DNA from 2 places in the Methylobacterium indicum genome. Region 1 is predicted to be linked to the other one. Evidence: predicted binding sites of a transcription regulator. Region 1 holds the regulator's gene; the other holds the start of a gene.
What was found. The regulator PhoB, encoded in region 1, activates phosphate uptake and scavenging genes when phosphate is short. The targets are predictions, from matches to a motif close to TGTCATNNANCTGTCAT.
Positions count from the first base shown of each region.

Region 2: miv_RS06330 (esterase-like activity of phytase family protein) is a predicted target of PhoB. The motif match lies at 3,028-3,044, and genes of this name have one in related genera.

Region 1 covers NZ_AP024145.1:220,590-228,189, forward strand. The annotation lists gene miv_RS01100 (hypothetical protein) at 92-364, opposite strand; gene miv_RS01105 (hypothetical protein) at 901-1,941, shown strand; gene phoB (phosphate regulon transcriptional regulator PhoB) at 2,027-2,728, opposite strand; gene phoU (phosphate signaling complex protein PhoU) at 2,797-3,534, opposite strand; gene pstB (phosphate ABC transporter ATP-binding protein PstB) at 3,615-4,427, opposite strand; gene pstA (phosphate ABC transporter permease PstA) at 4,546-5,463, opposite strand; gene pstC (phosphate ABC transporter permease subunit PstC) at 5,491-6,465, opposite strand; gene pstS (phosphate ABC transporter substrate-binding protein PstS) at 6,645-7,600, opposite strand, start outside.
Region 2 covers NZ_AP024145.1:1,370,392-1,377,991, forward strand. The annotation lists gene rplL (50S ribosomal protein L7/L12) at 123-500, opposite strand; gene rplJ (50S ribosomal protein L10) at 552-1,085, opposite strand; gene miv_RS06330 (esterase-like activity of phytase family protein) at 1,601-2,983, opposite strand; gene miv_RS06335 (histidine kinase famiy protein) at 3,110-4,783, opposite strand; tRNA gene miv_RS06340 (tRNA-Pro) at 5,055-5,131, shown strand; tRNA gene miv_RS06345 (tRNA-Pro) at 5,219-5,295, shown strand; tRNA gene miv_RS06350 (tRNA-Pro) at 5,383-5,459, shown strand; gene miv_RS06355 (M23 family metallopeptidase) at 5,763-7,600, shown strand, end outside.

The DNA.
Region 1 (7,600 bases):
CGAGGGCGCGGGCGTCAGACAGGCTCCGTCGGTTCGCGAGCCGGGTGACCGGCTTCCTGAACGATCGCGGCTTGCCGTCCTCGACGGATCGTCAGCGGCGGTTCGGCTTCACGTCGGCACGCTTCATGGCGATGTCGTCCGTGCACCGAAGAAAAGCATTGTAAGTCTTACTCGATACTCTGCGCTTGATCCAGCTGTTTCGGCCGTTGTGACGCGTCTGGATCCCGACCGATTCCGCACATGTCTCACGCTCGGCACTCGACTGCGCCGATGCCGGCCGCACGGCAAGACCGAGCATCGAAGCGACGATCTCTCCGGCCAGCAGGAAAGCCGAGATCATCACGATGTTTCTGATCTTTTCCATGGAAATCATTCCCTCCCGACACTAAAATCCTAACGTCATGTCTGCCGATCAACAACTATAAATGCGTGACATGCAGAGCGCTGGCGCCACTGACCCAAGGATGGGGTCGTCCGAGGGACGGCGCAGGTCGACCACACCGACGCCTTCGCGCCGGGGCGGCGCGAGCGGGGATGTCGAGATCGGCGTCAGGCTTGGGCCCGGCGCTCGGGGCGGGGGCGCGGATCCGTCGCCACGATGCATCCACCTCTGGGCGAAGCCTGATACGGGGCGAACGTCCGGGCGCCCGAAGAAGCGGTGCTAGATCTGAGACCGTCCCCCGGTGCTACCGACCGTGCGGAGATCCCCCATGCGCGGACCGATCGCATCGGGGGTGAACGGCACAGCGCCAGTCCGGGCCCGATGCACCGGACGCCCCGCTTAATCCCGCACGGCCCAAAGGTCTGACAGGCGTTGCATTTTTATGGCAGCCATGTCGGCCGGCATCGTCTCTAACCGGACGCATCGGAGCACTGCACATCTGGGGCCCTCGCGCGACCATGACGGGAATCATCGAGCCGATCCGATGCCTGTCGGCCGCGGCGGGCGTCCTGATGCTCGTCCTCTCCACTCCGGCGCCCGCGCGGGCTGCGCCGAGCGGCAAGTTCGGAACGGAGGGCAAGCCCGGGACGGAAGACCGATCCGGATCGGACCGGGACGGCGCGCGCGAGGCCGGCAAGGACGAGGGCCGGCAGGCAGGGACGTCCGGCAAGACGGGCGACGGCAAGGACGTCGATACCGAGCACCTGTTCGGCTTCACGGAGGGCGCCGATGCCGGCGAGAAGGGCGAGCAGGAAGCGGTGGTCGACACCGTCTCGCGCATCGGCAAGCGCCGGGACGGCCCCGGCCGGGCGGCCTACCGGGTGCTCGACACGCGGCTCGCCTATCAGTTCAACCCCATCGACAGGCTGAGCCTCGAACTCAGCGCGTTCGGCACGTTGCGGCGGCAGCGCAACGTCGCGGATCTGGACGACAAGTCCTACGGCACTTTCGACGGTGCCTCCCTGGAGGTGAAGTACCAGTTCCTGAAGGGCTCGGCGGAGCAGCCGCTCGGTCTCGCCCTGGAGGTGCGCCCGCGCTTCACCCGCGTCCTGCCGGTCGAAGGGCGCGGCGCCGACATCGTCGACGTCGAGAGCCTGCTCCAGCTGGACGTCCAGGTGGTGCCCGACACGCTCTGGTACGGCAGCAACATCAGCATCGAGCCCGCGGCAGGGCGCGAGCGGGGCGGCCGCGGCTATCGCTCCTCGACCTTCCTGTGGTCGAACGCCCTCGTGGGGCGTGTGGGGAAAAATACCTATCTCGGTCCGGAGGTCCGCTACCTGCGCGGCTACGAGGGGACCTTCCTGAACCGGCTGGAGAGCGAGGCGCTCACGGTCGGTCCCGCCCTGCACCACCGGTTCACCGAGAAGGTCTGGCTCACCGTGGCCTATGCGGGCCAGGTCTGGGGCCGCGATACCGATCCGGCCCTCGCCGGCCGCGCCCTCGGGCTGAACCAGTTCGAGCGGCACAACCTGCGGGTCAAGTTCGGCATGGAGTTCTGAGACGACGGCGTTCATCGTCATCGGCCCGATCCCGGGCCGGGACCGCCGCCATGCCTCGCCCGGGAGCCGCACCCGGAGACCGGTCTCACGGCTCGGGCGCGAACATCTCGTCGAAGGAGTAGCCGGAGCCGCGCACGGTGCGGATCGGATCGGCGTCGCGGCCGCGGTTGATCGCCTTGCGCAGGCGGCCGATATGCACGTCGACGGTGCGCTCGTCGATGTAGACGTCGTGGCCCCAGACGCCGTCGAGGAGTTGCTCGCGGGAGAAGACCCGGCCCGGGCTCTGCATCAGGAATTCGAGCAGCTTGAACTCGGTCGGGCCGAGATGCAGCTCGCGGCCGTCGCGGCGCACGCGGTGGCTGACCCGGTCGAGCTCGATGTCGCCGGCGATCAGGAGATCGGCGACGTGGGCGGGCTTCGACCGCCGCAGGAGCGCGCGCACCCGGGCCAGGAGTTCCGGCACCGAGAACGGCTTGACGATGTAGTCGTCGGCGCCGGTGGCGAGGCCCCGCACCCGGTCGCCCTCCTCGCCACGGGCCGTCAGCATGATCACCGGCAGCCGTTCGGTCTCGCGGCGCGCGCGGATGCGCCGGCACAGTTCGATGCCCGACAGCCCGGGCATCATCCAGTCGAGGAGGACGAGGTCGGGGATCTGCTCGCGCAGGCGGATATCCGCCTCGTCGCCACGGGCGACGGCGTCGACCTCGAAGCCCTCGGCCTCGAGGTTGTAGCGAAGGAGGAGGGTCAGGGCCTCCTCGTCCTCGACGATCAGGATGCGGGTACTCATCGGGGGCACTTCAGGGACGCCGCCGCCCGAGACGGCCACCCGGCATCGCGGCCGGGCGGGCCGACCGGTCAGGCTTTGGTCGGGGACTGGGGCGAGGATTGAGGATCGACGGTGGCGAAGCTCGACCCGTCGTTCTTCGGCCGGTCGGTGGTCAGGGTCTCGCCGGTGGCGAGATAGTGGATGGTCTCGGCGATGTTGGTGGTGTGGTCGCCGATGCGCTCGACGTTCTTGGCGCAGAACAGGAGGTGCGTGCAGAACGTGATGTTGCGCGGATCCTCCATCATGTAGGTCAGGAGCTCGCGGAACAGCGAAGTGTAGAGCGCGTCGATGCCGCCGTCCCGGGCCCAGACGTCGAGGGCCGCCACGGTGTCCTGGGTGGCGTAGGCGTCGAGCACGTCCTTGAGCTGGCCCTGGACCAGCTCGTTCATGTGCTCCACCCCGACGACGATCTTCTGGAGCTGGACCTGGTCGGCGATCGCGACGACGCGCTTGGCGACGTTCTTGGCCAGATCCCCGATGCGCTCGAGGTCGCCCGAGACGCGGATCGCCGAGATCGTCTCGCGCAGGTCGATCGCCATCGGCTGGCGCTTGGCGATCAGGAGGATCGCCTTCTCCTCGATCTCGCGCTGCAGCCCGTCGAGGCGCTGGTCGGCGGTGATCACCGCCTGGGCGAGGGCGGTATCGCGGCGCAGGAGCGCCAGGCCCGAATCGGCCACCATCTTCTCGGCGATGCCGCCCATCTCGGCGATGCTGCGCCGCAGGTTCTGCAATTCCTGGTCGTAGGACGTGACGATGTGGTTCGACATGAGGTGAGACCCCCCGGAATGAGGCGGAGCGTAAGGGCGCGGGCCGGCCCGGCGGAAGGCGGGCCGGCCCCGGGAGCGGCTCAGCCGAACCGGCCGGTGATGTAGTCCTGGGTCTGGCGCTTCGACGGGTTCATGAACAGCCGGTTGGTCGGCCCGAACTCGATCAGCTCGCCGAGATACATGAAGGCGGTGAACTGCGAGATGCGCGCCGCCTGCTGCATGTTGTGGGTGACGATGGCGATGGTGAACTCGCCCCGCAGCTGCTCGATCAATTCCTCGATGCGGCCGGTCGAGATCGGGTCGAGGGCCGAGGTCGGCTCGTCGAACAGGATCACCTCCGGGCGCTGCGCCACCGTGCGGGCGATGCAGAGGCGCTGCTGCTGGCCGCCCGACAGGCCCATGCCGGACTGCTTGAGCTTGTCCTTCACCTCGTCCCACAGGGCGCCCTTGCGCAGGGCTTCCTCGACGCGGACGTCGAGGTCGGCCTTGCCGAGGCGCTCGTAGAGCCGGATGCCGAACGCGATGTTGTCGTAGATCGACATCGGGAACGGGGTCGGCTTCTGAAAGACCATGCCGACCCGGGCGCGCAGCTCGTTGAGGTCGATCGAGGGATCCAGGATGTTGCGGCCGTCGAGCAGGATCTGCCCTTCCGCGCGCTGCTCGGGATACAGGCTGTAGATCCGGTTGAAGGTGCGCAGCAACGTCGACTTGCCGCAGCCCGACGGCCCGATCAGCGCCGTGACCTGGCGGTCGAGGAAGTTGAGGTTGATGTTCTTCAACCCCTTGAAGTCGCCGTAGTAGAAGTTGAGGTCCTTGACGGCGAGGCGGACCGGGGCGGACTCGTCGGCCGTGCTCTGGCCCACGACCGGCGCGGCGGTGGCGGTGGCGCTCATCGGTGTGTCTCCGGGCAGGAGCATTTTTCGACGAAAATCGTCGAAAGAAATGCGGCAAATTCAGATGAGGAGAGCAGCACCCGGTCGCCGAGCGATCGGGTGCTGCCGGAGATGCGGATCAGCGCCCCTTCGGGCCGCTCAGGACGAGGCGGGCCACGATCGACAGGCCCAGGATGGTGATGGTGATGAGGAGCGCGCCGGCCCAGGCCAGCTGGCGCCAGTTCTCGTAGGGCGAGAGCGCGAACTGGTAGATCATGACGGGCAGGTTCGCGACGCCGCCCATCAGGTTCGGGCTGAACCAGGAATTGTTGTTGAGCGCGGTGAAGAGCAGCGGCGCGGTCTCGCCGGCGATGCGGGCGAGCGCCAGCAGCACGCCGGTGACGATGCCCGATTGCGCGGCCCGCCAGGTGACGGAGCGGATCACGATCGAGAGCGGCGCGCCGAGCGCCGCGCCGGCCTCGCGCAGGGTGCCGGGCACGAGCCGCAGCATGTCCTCGGTGGTGCGCACGATCACCGGGGTGGCGATGATGGCGAGCGCCACCGCGCCGGCCCAGCCCGAATACCCGCCCATCGGCCGCACCATCAGGGTGTAGACGAACAGGCCGATCAGGATCGAGGGCGCCGAGAGCAGGATGTCGTTGAGGAAGCGGATCACGTTGGCGAGGTGCGAGGCCCGGCCGTACTCGGCGAGGTAGGTCCCGGCGAGCACGCCGATCGGGGTCGCCACCACGATACCGAGGGCGGTCATCACCAGGCTGCCGAGGATCGCGTTGGCGATGCCGCCGCCCTCGGTGCCGGGGCCCGGGGTGACGTTGGTGAACAGGGCCGGCGAGAAGCCCTGCACGCCCTGGACGATCAGCATCAGGAGGATCGAGCCGAGCACGATCGCGCCGAGCGCGGTCGCGACGGTGCAGCCGACGACCAGGACCTTGTCGGCGGTGCGGCGGCCGGCACGGACCCGGCCCCATTCGGGCGAGGCCGGGCGGGGCGGAGCGGCGGGGGTGGCCCCTGAGACCGCGGCGGGGGAGGCGCTCATCGGGAAACGTCCGTTCCGGGTGCGGGATCAGGCCACCTTCGCGCGGCGCACGAGCAGCCGGGCGATGATGAGCACGATGAAGGTGACGACGAACAGGATGCAGCCGAGCGCCATCAGCGAGCTGAGCTGGAGGCCGTCGGCCTCGTTGAACTCGTTGGCGATGCGCGACGCGATGGTCGAGCCCGGATCGAAGATCGAGGGCGAGAGGCGGTTGGCGTTGCCGATCACGAAGGTGACCGCCATCGTCTCGCCGAGCGCGCGGCCGAGGCCCAGCATGACCGCCCCGATGATCGAGACCGAGGCCTGCGGGATCAGGACGTGGCGCACGACCTCCCAGGTGGTGCAGCCGATGCCGTAGGCGCTCTCGCGCAGCACCGTCGGGATCTGGTCGAGCATGTCGCGGGTGATCGAGGCGACGAAGGGCACGATCATGATCGCCAGGATGATGCCGGCGGTGAGGATGCCGACGCCGGAGGGCACCTGGGCGTAGAACAGGGTGCCGACGATCGGCAGGCCCTCGACGAGGTTCGAGACCGGGATCTGCACGAAGCGCGCGAAGAGCGGCGCGAAGATGAACAGGCCCCACATGCCGTAGATGATGCTCGGCACGGCGGCGAGCAGCTCGATGGTCATCGAGACCGGGCGGCGGGCCCAGCCGGGGCAGAGCTGCGTCAGGTAGATCGCGATGCCGAGCGAGATCGGCACGCCGATGACGAGGGCGAGCAGCGCCGAGACCAGGGTGCCGATGATGGCGACGAGGGCGCCGTACTCCTCGCGGCCGACGTTCCAGGCGCTCGAGACCAAGAAGCCGGGGCCGAAGGCCTGGAAGGCCGGCCAGCCGCCATAGGCGATCGAGCCCAGGATGCCGGCGAGGACCAGGAGCACCAGCAGCGCCGACGCGAAGGCGGCGGTGCGGAAGATGCGATCGCCCACCGGGCTGGGGGCGCGGCGGGCGACTTCGCGCCTTGCCGCCATTGCGACGTTCTCAGACAACGCGACCATCCGGGTTTCCCTTGGAGTGAGCGGCCTCTAGCGCGCTCGGCGGATCGAGGCGAGTCGGACGCGACCCGCCTCGAGGCCCGGCGGGCGGCGAGATCTCGGCTTCGCGCCGGCGCCCCGCGCCGGCGAACGGGAGGGCGGGGCCCGTCCTCCCGGAAGTCCGTCACGCCGCGTGCGGCGGCTTACTGGGCGAGGACGGGCTTGCCGTCCTTGCCGACGACCGTCTTCCACTCGTCCTCGACCTGGCCGACGACCTTGTCGGGCAGCGGCACGTAGTCGAGGTCGGAGGCGAGCTTGTCGCCGTTCTTGTAGGCCCAGCGGAAGAACTTCAGCACCTCGGCGGTGCGGGCCGCGTCGGCCGAAGCCTTGTGGACCAGGATGAAGGTCGCGGCGGTGATCGGCCAGGCCTTGGCGCCGGGCTGGTTGGTCAGCGAAATGCCGAAGCCCGGGGCGGCCTTCCAGTCGGCGTTGGCGGCGGCGGCCTGGAACGCCTCGTCGCCCGGCATCGGGTACTGGCCGTCCTTGTTCTGGATCAGCGCGACCGGCAGGTTGTTCTGCTTGGCGTAGGCGTACTCGACGTAGCCGATGGCGTTCGGGACCTGCTTGACGACCGCCGTGACGCCCTCGTTGCCCTTGCCGCCCTGGCCGGCCGGCCAGCTGACCGTGGTCGAGGCGCCGAGCTCGGACTTCCAGGCCGGCGACACGTCGGACAGGTATGTGGTGAAGATGTTGGTGGTGCCGGACGCGTCGGACCGGTAGACCGGGGTGATCGGGGCGTCGGGGAGCTTCACGCCCTCGTTGAGCTTGGCGATCTTCGGGTCGGACCACTTGCGGATCTTGCCCTGGTAGATCTCGGCCAGCACCTCGCCGGTCAGCTTGATCTCACCCGACTTGATGCCGGCGATGTTCACCACCGGGACGACGCCGCCCATGACGGTCGGGAACTGGACCAGGCCGTCCTTGGTCAGGGCCTCGCCCTTCAGCGGCGCGTCGGTGGCGCCGAAATCGACGGTCTTGGCCTGGATCTGCTTGATGCCGCCGCCCGAGCCGATCGACTGGTAGTTCAGGCCGTTGCCGGTCTCCTTGCGGTAGGCCTCGGCCCACTTGGAATAGACCGGGAACGGGAAGGTGGCGCCGG
Region 2 (7,600 bases), 1.1 Mb from region 1:
GATCCCGAGGGGGTGCGCCGAAGCGACCATAGCCCGCGAGCGCGAGGCCCGCGGGCTGGTGGCCCCGGACCCGCCGAGGCGGGGTCCGGAGCGCAGGGCGGGCCGGAAGGCCCGCCACCGTCTTACTTGAGCTCGACCTTGGCGCCGGCCTTCTCGAGCTGGGCCTTGAGCTTGGCGGCGTCGTCCTTGGACACGCCCTCCTTGACCGGCTTCGGAGCGCCCTCGACCAGGTCCTTGGCCTCCTTGAGGCCGAGACCGGTGATCGCGCGGACCTCCTTGATGACCTCGATCTTCTTGTCGCCGGCGGCGGCGAGCACGACCGTGAACTCGGTCTGCTCCTCGACGGGGGCGGCAGCGGCGCCACCGGCCGGGCCGGCGGCGACGGCGACGGCGGCAGCCGCCGAGACGCCCCACTTCTCCTCGAGCATCTTCGCGAGCTCGGCGGCCTCGAGAACGGTCAGCGAGGACAGGTCGTCGACGAGCTTGGCAAGATCAGCCATTTTTCACTTCCTGATGTTGTCGGTTTGAACGGTTTCGACTCGAACGGCCGGTCAGGCCGCTTCGTCGGCCTGGGCATCGCCGGTCTTGGCATAGGCCCCGAACACGCGCGCGAGCTTGGCAGCCGGCGCGTTGACGACCTGGGCGATCTTCGTCGCGGGAGCCTGGACAAGGCCCACGAGCTTGGCGCGCAGCTCATCGAGGGACGGCAGCGAGGCCAGGGCCTTCACGCCGTCCGGGTTCAGGGCGGTCGTCCCCATGGCTCCGCCGAGGATCACCAACTTGTCGTTGGCCTTGGCGAAGTCCACCGCCACCTTGGCGGCCGCGACCGGATCGCTCGAATAGGCGAGCAGGGTCGGGCCCTTCAGGAGGGGCTGGATGGAGGCGACGTCCGTGCCTTCGAGAGCGATGTTGGCGAGGCGGTTCTTCGCGACCTTCACGGTGGCGCCGGCCTGCTTCATCTGCGAGCGCAGCTTCTGCATGTCGGCGACCGTGAGGCCCTTGTAGTGGGCCACGACGACGACGGAGGTGTTGGTGAACACCCCGTTGAGCGTCGAGACGAGATCAGCTTTTGCTGCTCTGTCCACCTTGGCTCTCTCCGGTTGGCGGAACCCGGATGGGCCCCGCCGGTTGCAGTTGCCGCCCAGGATGAGCCGGGGCCTTCACGAGAAGACCGCGACGTCCTGAACGACGCTTCACGGCCCTGCCCCCGATACGAAGAACCTCGCGGCCCCGCGCCTCGGGTGAGATGGTTCAAACCGACGCCCCGCCGGCCCGGACGGGCGTCGGGGCGGTGAAATTCGGTCTTCCCCGTCTGTGCAGGCGGATATTAAGCCGGCGAACCGGCGCCTGCAGTCTCGGACAGGACATGGCCGGACGGGGCGCGAGGGGTTTCCCCCTGAGCCCTTCCGGCCACTTTGGCCACCCGGTCGCCCGGGGACCTCTCTCCAGGACGAGCCGTTCGGCCCAATCCTTTCGAACTTGGAAACGTGGAGCCGGGTCTATAGCGGCGTGCAATCCGCCTGCCAAGACCCCGGGACGGGAAAATCCGGTCGCCGCGGGAGGAAATTCGGTCGCAGGGGACTGCCCGGGCTCCGCGTTCCTATTTCGCCTTCAGGAAGTCGCCCACCTCCAGCAGCACGAACTCGTTGTCGTCGACCTGGTGCGGGTCGCGGCTCGCCGAGAACGGCAGGTTGTTGTCGTTGCCGACGACGATGTGGGTGTCGTCCACCCTGTCGACGTTCTCGATCGTCAGGAACGGGAAGGCGAGCGCGCCGTCGGTCAGCGGCTTGCGGGCCTTGCCCGCGGGATCGGCGATGCGCATCAGGTCGATCGAACCGATCTTGCGCACCGCTCCGCCCTGGTTGGCGTCGGTCATCTCGATCTTGAACACGCGCTTGAATTTCGCCGGGGCCGAGAAGCAGTCCGGCCCCTTCTGGCCGGCCGGGCAGGCCTTGTCGGAAGTACCCTCGCCGTCGTCGCGCTCGATCACGAGGCCGGTGGTCGCGTCGATGAGGTTGAAGTCGCCGATCGCGTGGCCGTTCGCCTCCAGCGGATAGAACCAGGAGCGGCCCGTCCACGCCCGCGCCTGGGTGTCGAATTCGAGGATGCGCAGCACCTCCTTGCCGTCGCGGGTCTCGAAGGCCTTGGCGTCGGCGTCCCAGAGCGGACCTTCCAGCAGCGCGTAGAGCCGGCTGCCGTCCGGCGAGGCCGCCATGCCCTCGAAGCCCTTGGAGCGGCGGGCGTTGAACGCGACCGCACCGCCCGGCATCGCCGGGGTCGTCACCGCCGGGTTGTCGGGGGAGCGCACCGGCTTGCCCGCGGCCAGGGTCTCGACCACCGCCTGCACCTTGCCGCTGCGGTCGACCTCGATCAGGAACGGGCCGAACTCCTCGCCGATCCAGATCCGGTCGCCGACGAACTGGAAGCTCTCGGGATCGAAGTCGCTGCCGGTGAGGTAGCGGCTCTCCGTCGCCTCGTTGGCGATGCGGAACGGCACCTTCCGGTCGGGATCGCGCAGATAGATCGTCTCCACGCGCTCGACGCCGCCCTTGGCGAAGTCGATCCGGTACCGGTTGAGGTAGAGCATCGCGTCGGGCGAGTTCGCCTTGGTGCCGAATCCGTTGTCGGTCAGCACCCAGTAGGTGCCGTCCGGCATGTGCTTGATGCCGGAATGGCCCTGCAGCGGCTGGCCGCGCAAGGGCAGCTTCATGGTGGTCGTCCGCCCCATCGACTGCGCCTCGACCGTGCCGACCGCCTCGACCCGGCGCCCGGTGGTGAACTTGCCCGGCGTGGCGAGATCCCGGGGTGCGTCCGCCGGCAGCGGCGCGACGCTGTCGGCCGGCAGCACCGCATGGCCGGCGAGCGTCGCCGGGAAGGTCGGGGCGGGCTGGCCTTGTGGGTTCTGGCCCTGGGGGGCCTGCGCCAGGGCGGCGGAGGCGACCGACAGCAGGAGCGTGACGGCGAGAACGGAACGACGCGGCATGGAATCCTCGGGCGGATGAGCGCGGCCGTTCTTGCGGATGTCCCATGTCAGTGAGGTGACGACAGCCAGGGGGTCGCCCCCCGGGATCCGGGCCCGGGGCCTCGCCCAGATTCTCAGCCGTGGTCCTCAGCCGTGATGCGGCTCGCCCGGGGCCGGCATCCGCTTCGCGCCGCGGTCGAGGGCGGACCGGACGCGGTCGGCGAGCTCCGCCTTGCGGTAGGGCTTGCCGAGGACGTCCATGGTCGGGGTCGCCGGGCCCTGCGCCACCAGATCCTCGTTGTAGCCGGTGGTGAGCAGCACCGGCAGGTCCGGCCGTAGGCTCTGGGCCTTCTCGGCTAGGATCAGGCCGTTGACGCTGCCCGGCATCACGATGTCGGAGAACAGGAGGTCGATGCGCTCCTCCCGCGCGAGGATATCGAGCCCCTCTTCGCCGTCGCGGGCGGTCAGCACGCCGTAGCCGAGGCTTTCCAGGTATTCGCGGGCGAGCGCCCGCACGTCGTCACTGTCCTCCACCACCAGCACGGTCTCGTCGCCGCGCCGCAGCACCGCCTTCTGCTCGGCGGGCTCCTCCTCGATCGAGGCGCCGTGGGCGGCGGGAAACAGCATCGTGATGGTGGTGCCGCCCGCGGCCGCATCGGTCTTCGGCCGGGTCTCGATCTCCAGCCGGCCGCGGGATTGCTGCACGAAGCCGTGCGCCATCGCGAGGCCGAGCCCGGTGCCCTTGCCCGGGCCCTTGGTCGAGAAGAACGGCTCGGTCGCCCGCTCGGCGATCCCGGGCGGCATCCCCTCCCCTTCGTCGCGGACCCTGAGCGCCACGTAGTCGCCGGGCGGCAGGTTGCGGGCCTTCCCGTTGCCATTGAGATGGACGGGCGCCGTCGAGATCGTCACCGTGCCGCCCGCCGGCATCGCGTCGCGGGCGTTGATGAGCACGTTGAGGAGCGCCATCTCGAGGTTGGTGCGGTCGAGGGTGACGGGCGGCAGCCGCGGCGTCAGGTCGAGGCGCACCGAGACGTTGCGGCCGAGCGTGCTCTCGGCGACCTCCGCGAAGGCCAGCACCAGGGCGTTGAGGTTGAGCGAGCGCGGCTCGAGCCGCGCCTTGCGGGCGAAGGACAGGAGCTGCTTCGTCAGCTTCGCGCCGCGCTCCGCCGCGCCGGCCGCGTTGGCGAGTTGGCGCTGCGCCCGATCGCTCGTGACCGAGCCCCGGGCCAGTTCCAGGTTGCCGGTGACGACCTGCAGCAGGTTGTTGAAGTCGTGGGCGAGGCCAGCGGTGAGCTGGCCGATCGCCTCCATCTTCTGGGCCTGGCGGAAGGCCTGCTCCGAGACCCGGCGCCGGGTCACGTCGAGCTGCGAGGCGAAGAAATAGACGATGTCCCCGGCCTCGTCGAAGACCGGGCCGATGAAGATGCCGTTCCAGAACGGCGAGCCGTCGCGCTTGTAGTTGAGGATCTCGGTGGCGATCGCCCGGCGCTCCTCGACCGCCTGGCGCAGCTCGGCCACGGTCTCGCGGCTCGTCTCCGGCCCCTGCAGGAAGCGGCAGTTGCGGCCGACGAGCTCGGCCTCCGTGTAGCCCGTGAGGTCCTGGAACGCCCGGTTGGCGAACACGATCGGGTTGTCGGGCCGCCGGGGATCGGTCAGGATCATCGGCATCCGGGTCATCTCGATCGCGGCGAAGAACACGCTGCCGCGATCGTCGAGGCCCGGCTTGCGGATCGTCGCCGATTTCAGGTGCGCCAGGGACGGCGCCTCCGCGGAGTGGCTCTCGGCCAGCTCCGGCATCCCGGCCTGCTCGTCCTCGCTCACGTCGCCACCCGGCCCGCCATCACGCCACCCCGCCGGTGTCGACCATCTCTCGTGAGGCGCGAGAATGGGGGGCGAGACCAGATCGCGCAAGGTCTTCCTGTCCCGGGTTTCGGGCGCCTCCCGTTCGTGATCTCGTCGCAGTGCCGCTCCGGCGGGCGCAAGTTCCCAACGGCGAGCCGGCTTCAAGAAACTCGGCCGGGCCGCACGAACGGCCTTGCGGCCCCCGGAGGCCCTCGCTATAAGCCCCCTCGTCGGCCAGCGGCCGGCCGTTCGGAGTGTAGCGCAGTCTGGTAGCGCACCACGTTCGGGACGTGGGGGTCGCAGGTTCAAATCCTGCCACTCCGACCAGCGCTCTCACGAGCCTGAGTCTTCCCGAGACAGCAGCCATCTGAACAAGGTGCTGTGTAAACATGATACCCGTGCCTTCGGGCGCGTCGGAGTGTAGCGCAGTCTGGTAGCGCACCACGTTCGGGACGTGGGGGTCGCAGGTTCAAATCCTGCCACTCCGACCAGCGCTCTCACGAGCCTGAGTCTTCCCGAGACAGCAGCCATCTGAACAAGGTGCTGTGTAAACATGATACCCGTGCCTTCGGGCGCGTCGGAGTGTAGCGCAGTCTGGTAGCGCACCACGTTCGGGACGTGGGGGTCGCAGGTTCAAATCCTGCCACTCCGACCATTCATTCCCGCCTCTCGCGAACACTTTTCTGACTCATCGAGCATCGCAAGGTGCCCTCTGCGCCTGCAACCCAGCGCGCGGGGCAAGCCGCGATCCCGGAACGGCCTCAATCCTGACATCCTGGCGCCGGAGAGACCCCCGAGGTTTCCGGCAGGATCCCCCTGGGGAGCCGGTCCCGCCCGCCGTTGATTTCCAGGCGTCGCCCACGCATGGTCGCGGCAGCGCGGAGCGCTCCCTGCCCGGCCCCGCGGCGCCTGATTGCGCCGCTCGATGGCACCGATACGAGAAGGCGAAGGAGTGACGGTGAAGCGTGCGCGCCTCGACCCGGTCGGATCCCAGCAGGCGCCGCGCGGCCGGTCGGCCGATCCCGGCCGCGAGCCGCCCCTCGACCTCTCGGGCGCCGCCTCGCCGCGGGCCGACCGCCGGGACGTGAACCTGCGCTGGCTCGCGGCCTGCGTGCTCACCGGCATGACCGGCGCCGGCCTGATCGGCTCGGCGATCTGGGTCTCGCTCCAGGGCGAGATCACCTTCGCGGAACTGCCCCAGGCCGTGGCGGTGGCCCCCCGCCCGGTGGCGAGCGAGGGCGGCACCAACCTCTCCCGAAAGGGCGACCGGCTGGTGCGCAACCCGATGGTGGCGCTGGCCAAGCAGAGCTTCAAGGCGCCCGTCACCCTGCGGGCGGGCGAGCGCGAGATCATCAAGGTCCGGCCCTTCGTGCGGATCGCCACCGCGCTCTCGACCACCGCCGGTATCGCGGCCACCGACATCCCGCCCTTCGACCCGATGCGCTTCTTCAGCGATCCGGGGCTCGAGCGTGCGCCCGATGCCCAGTCGGCGACGGCCGACGCGCCGGATGCCGAGGTCTCGGTGGTCAAGCGCGACCTCGGCGACCTCGCCGTGCCGGCCGGCGCGCCGGCCTTGTCCGACGAGGACGTGGCGGCGCAGATCGAGGAGGAGCGGCGCATCGCCGCCGAGGCCGGCCGGCGGGCCGCCCTGCCGATCGCCCCGCAGCTGATGCTCTCGCGCACCCTGCGCAGCATGACGACCCTGCCGGGCCTCGACGGTACCGGCGATTTCGGGGGAGCGTCCGGCCCGTTCAAGTCGATCGAGGTCCGGGTGATGCGCGAGAACGTCACCGACCTCGCCAAGATGGAGCGCGAGCGCGACGCGCCGCTGGTCGAGGACCGCGACGTCGCGATCAAGCGCGGCGAGACCCTGGAGGGCGTGCTCAGGGCCAATGGCGGCCTCGACGAGCAGGTCCGTCCGATCCTGGCGGCATTGGGCACCCGGGTCCGCTCCGGCGCGGTCGGCGAGGGCCAGCAGATGCGGCTCCAGATCGGGCCCGGCCCCAAGGTCGGCGATCCGCGCCAGCTCACCCGGGTGATCCTCTACGGCGAGTCCGGCGTCGAGGCGATCGCCGCCATGAACGACCGCGGCGCCTTCGTGTCGGTGGCCCCGCCGGTGCCGGAGGGCGTCGCCCAGAAGCCCGCCGCCAAGCCCGAGGCGGACGACGACGAGGAGGGCACGGGCGCCCGCCTCTATGCCAGCCTCTACGAGACCGCCGCGCGCCACGACCTGCCGCGCTCGACCGTCGAGGACCTGGTGCGGATCTTCGGCTACGACGTCGATTTCCAGCGCCGCGTCGCGCCCGGCGACGGGATCGAGCTGTTCTACACCTACGACGAGGAATCCGGCGGCTCGTCCGAGCGGCCCGACATCCTGTTCGCGGCCCTCAACCTCGGCGGCGAGTCGCGGCGGATCTACCGCTTCCAGTCGCCGGACGACGGCAGCGTCGACTACCTCGACGAGGCCGGCCGGTCGCTCAAGAAATTCCTGCTGCGCAAGCCGGTGGCCGACGGCAACATGAGCTCGGGCTTCGGCTATCGCCGCCATCCGGTGCTCGGCTACGCCAAACTCCATACCGGCGTCGACTGGTCGATCCGCATCGGCACCCCGATCTTCGCGGCCGGCAACGGCACGGTCATCAAGGCCGACTGGGATTCGGGCTACGGCCGCCGGGTCGAGATCCAGCACGCCAACGGCTACGTCACCACCTACAACCACATGTCGCGGTTCGGCCGCGGCGTTAGCACCGGCACCAAGGCGCGCCAGGGCCAGATCATCGGCTATGTCGGCTCGAC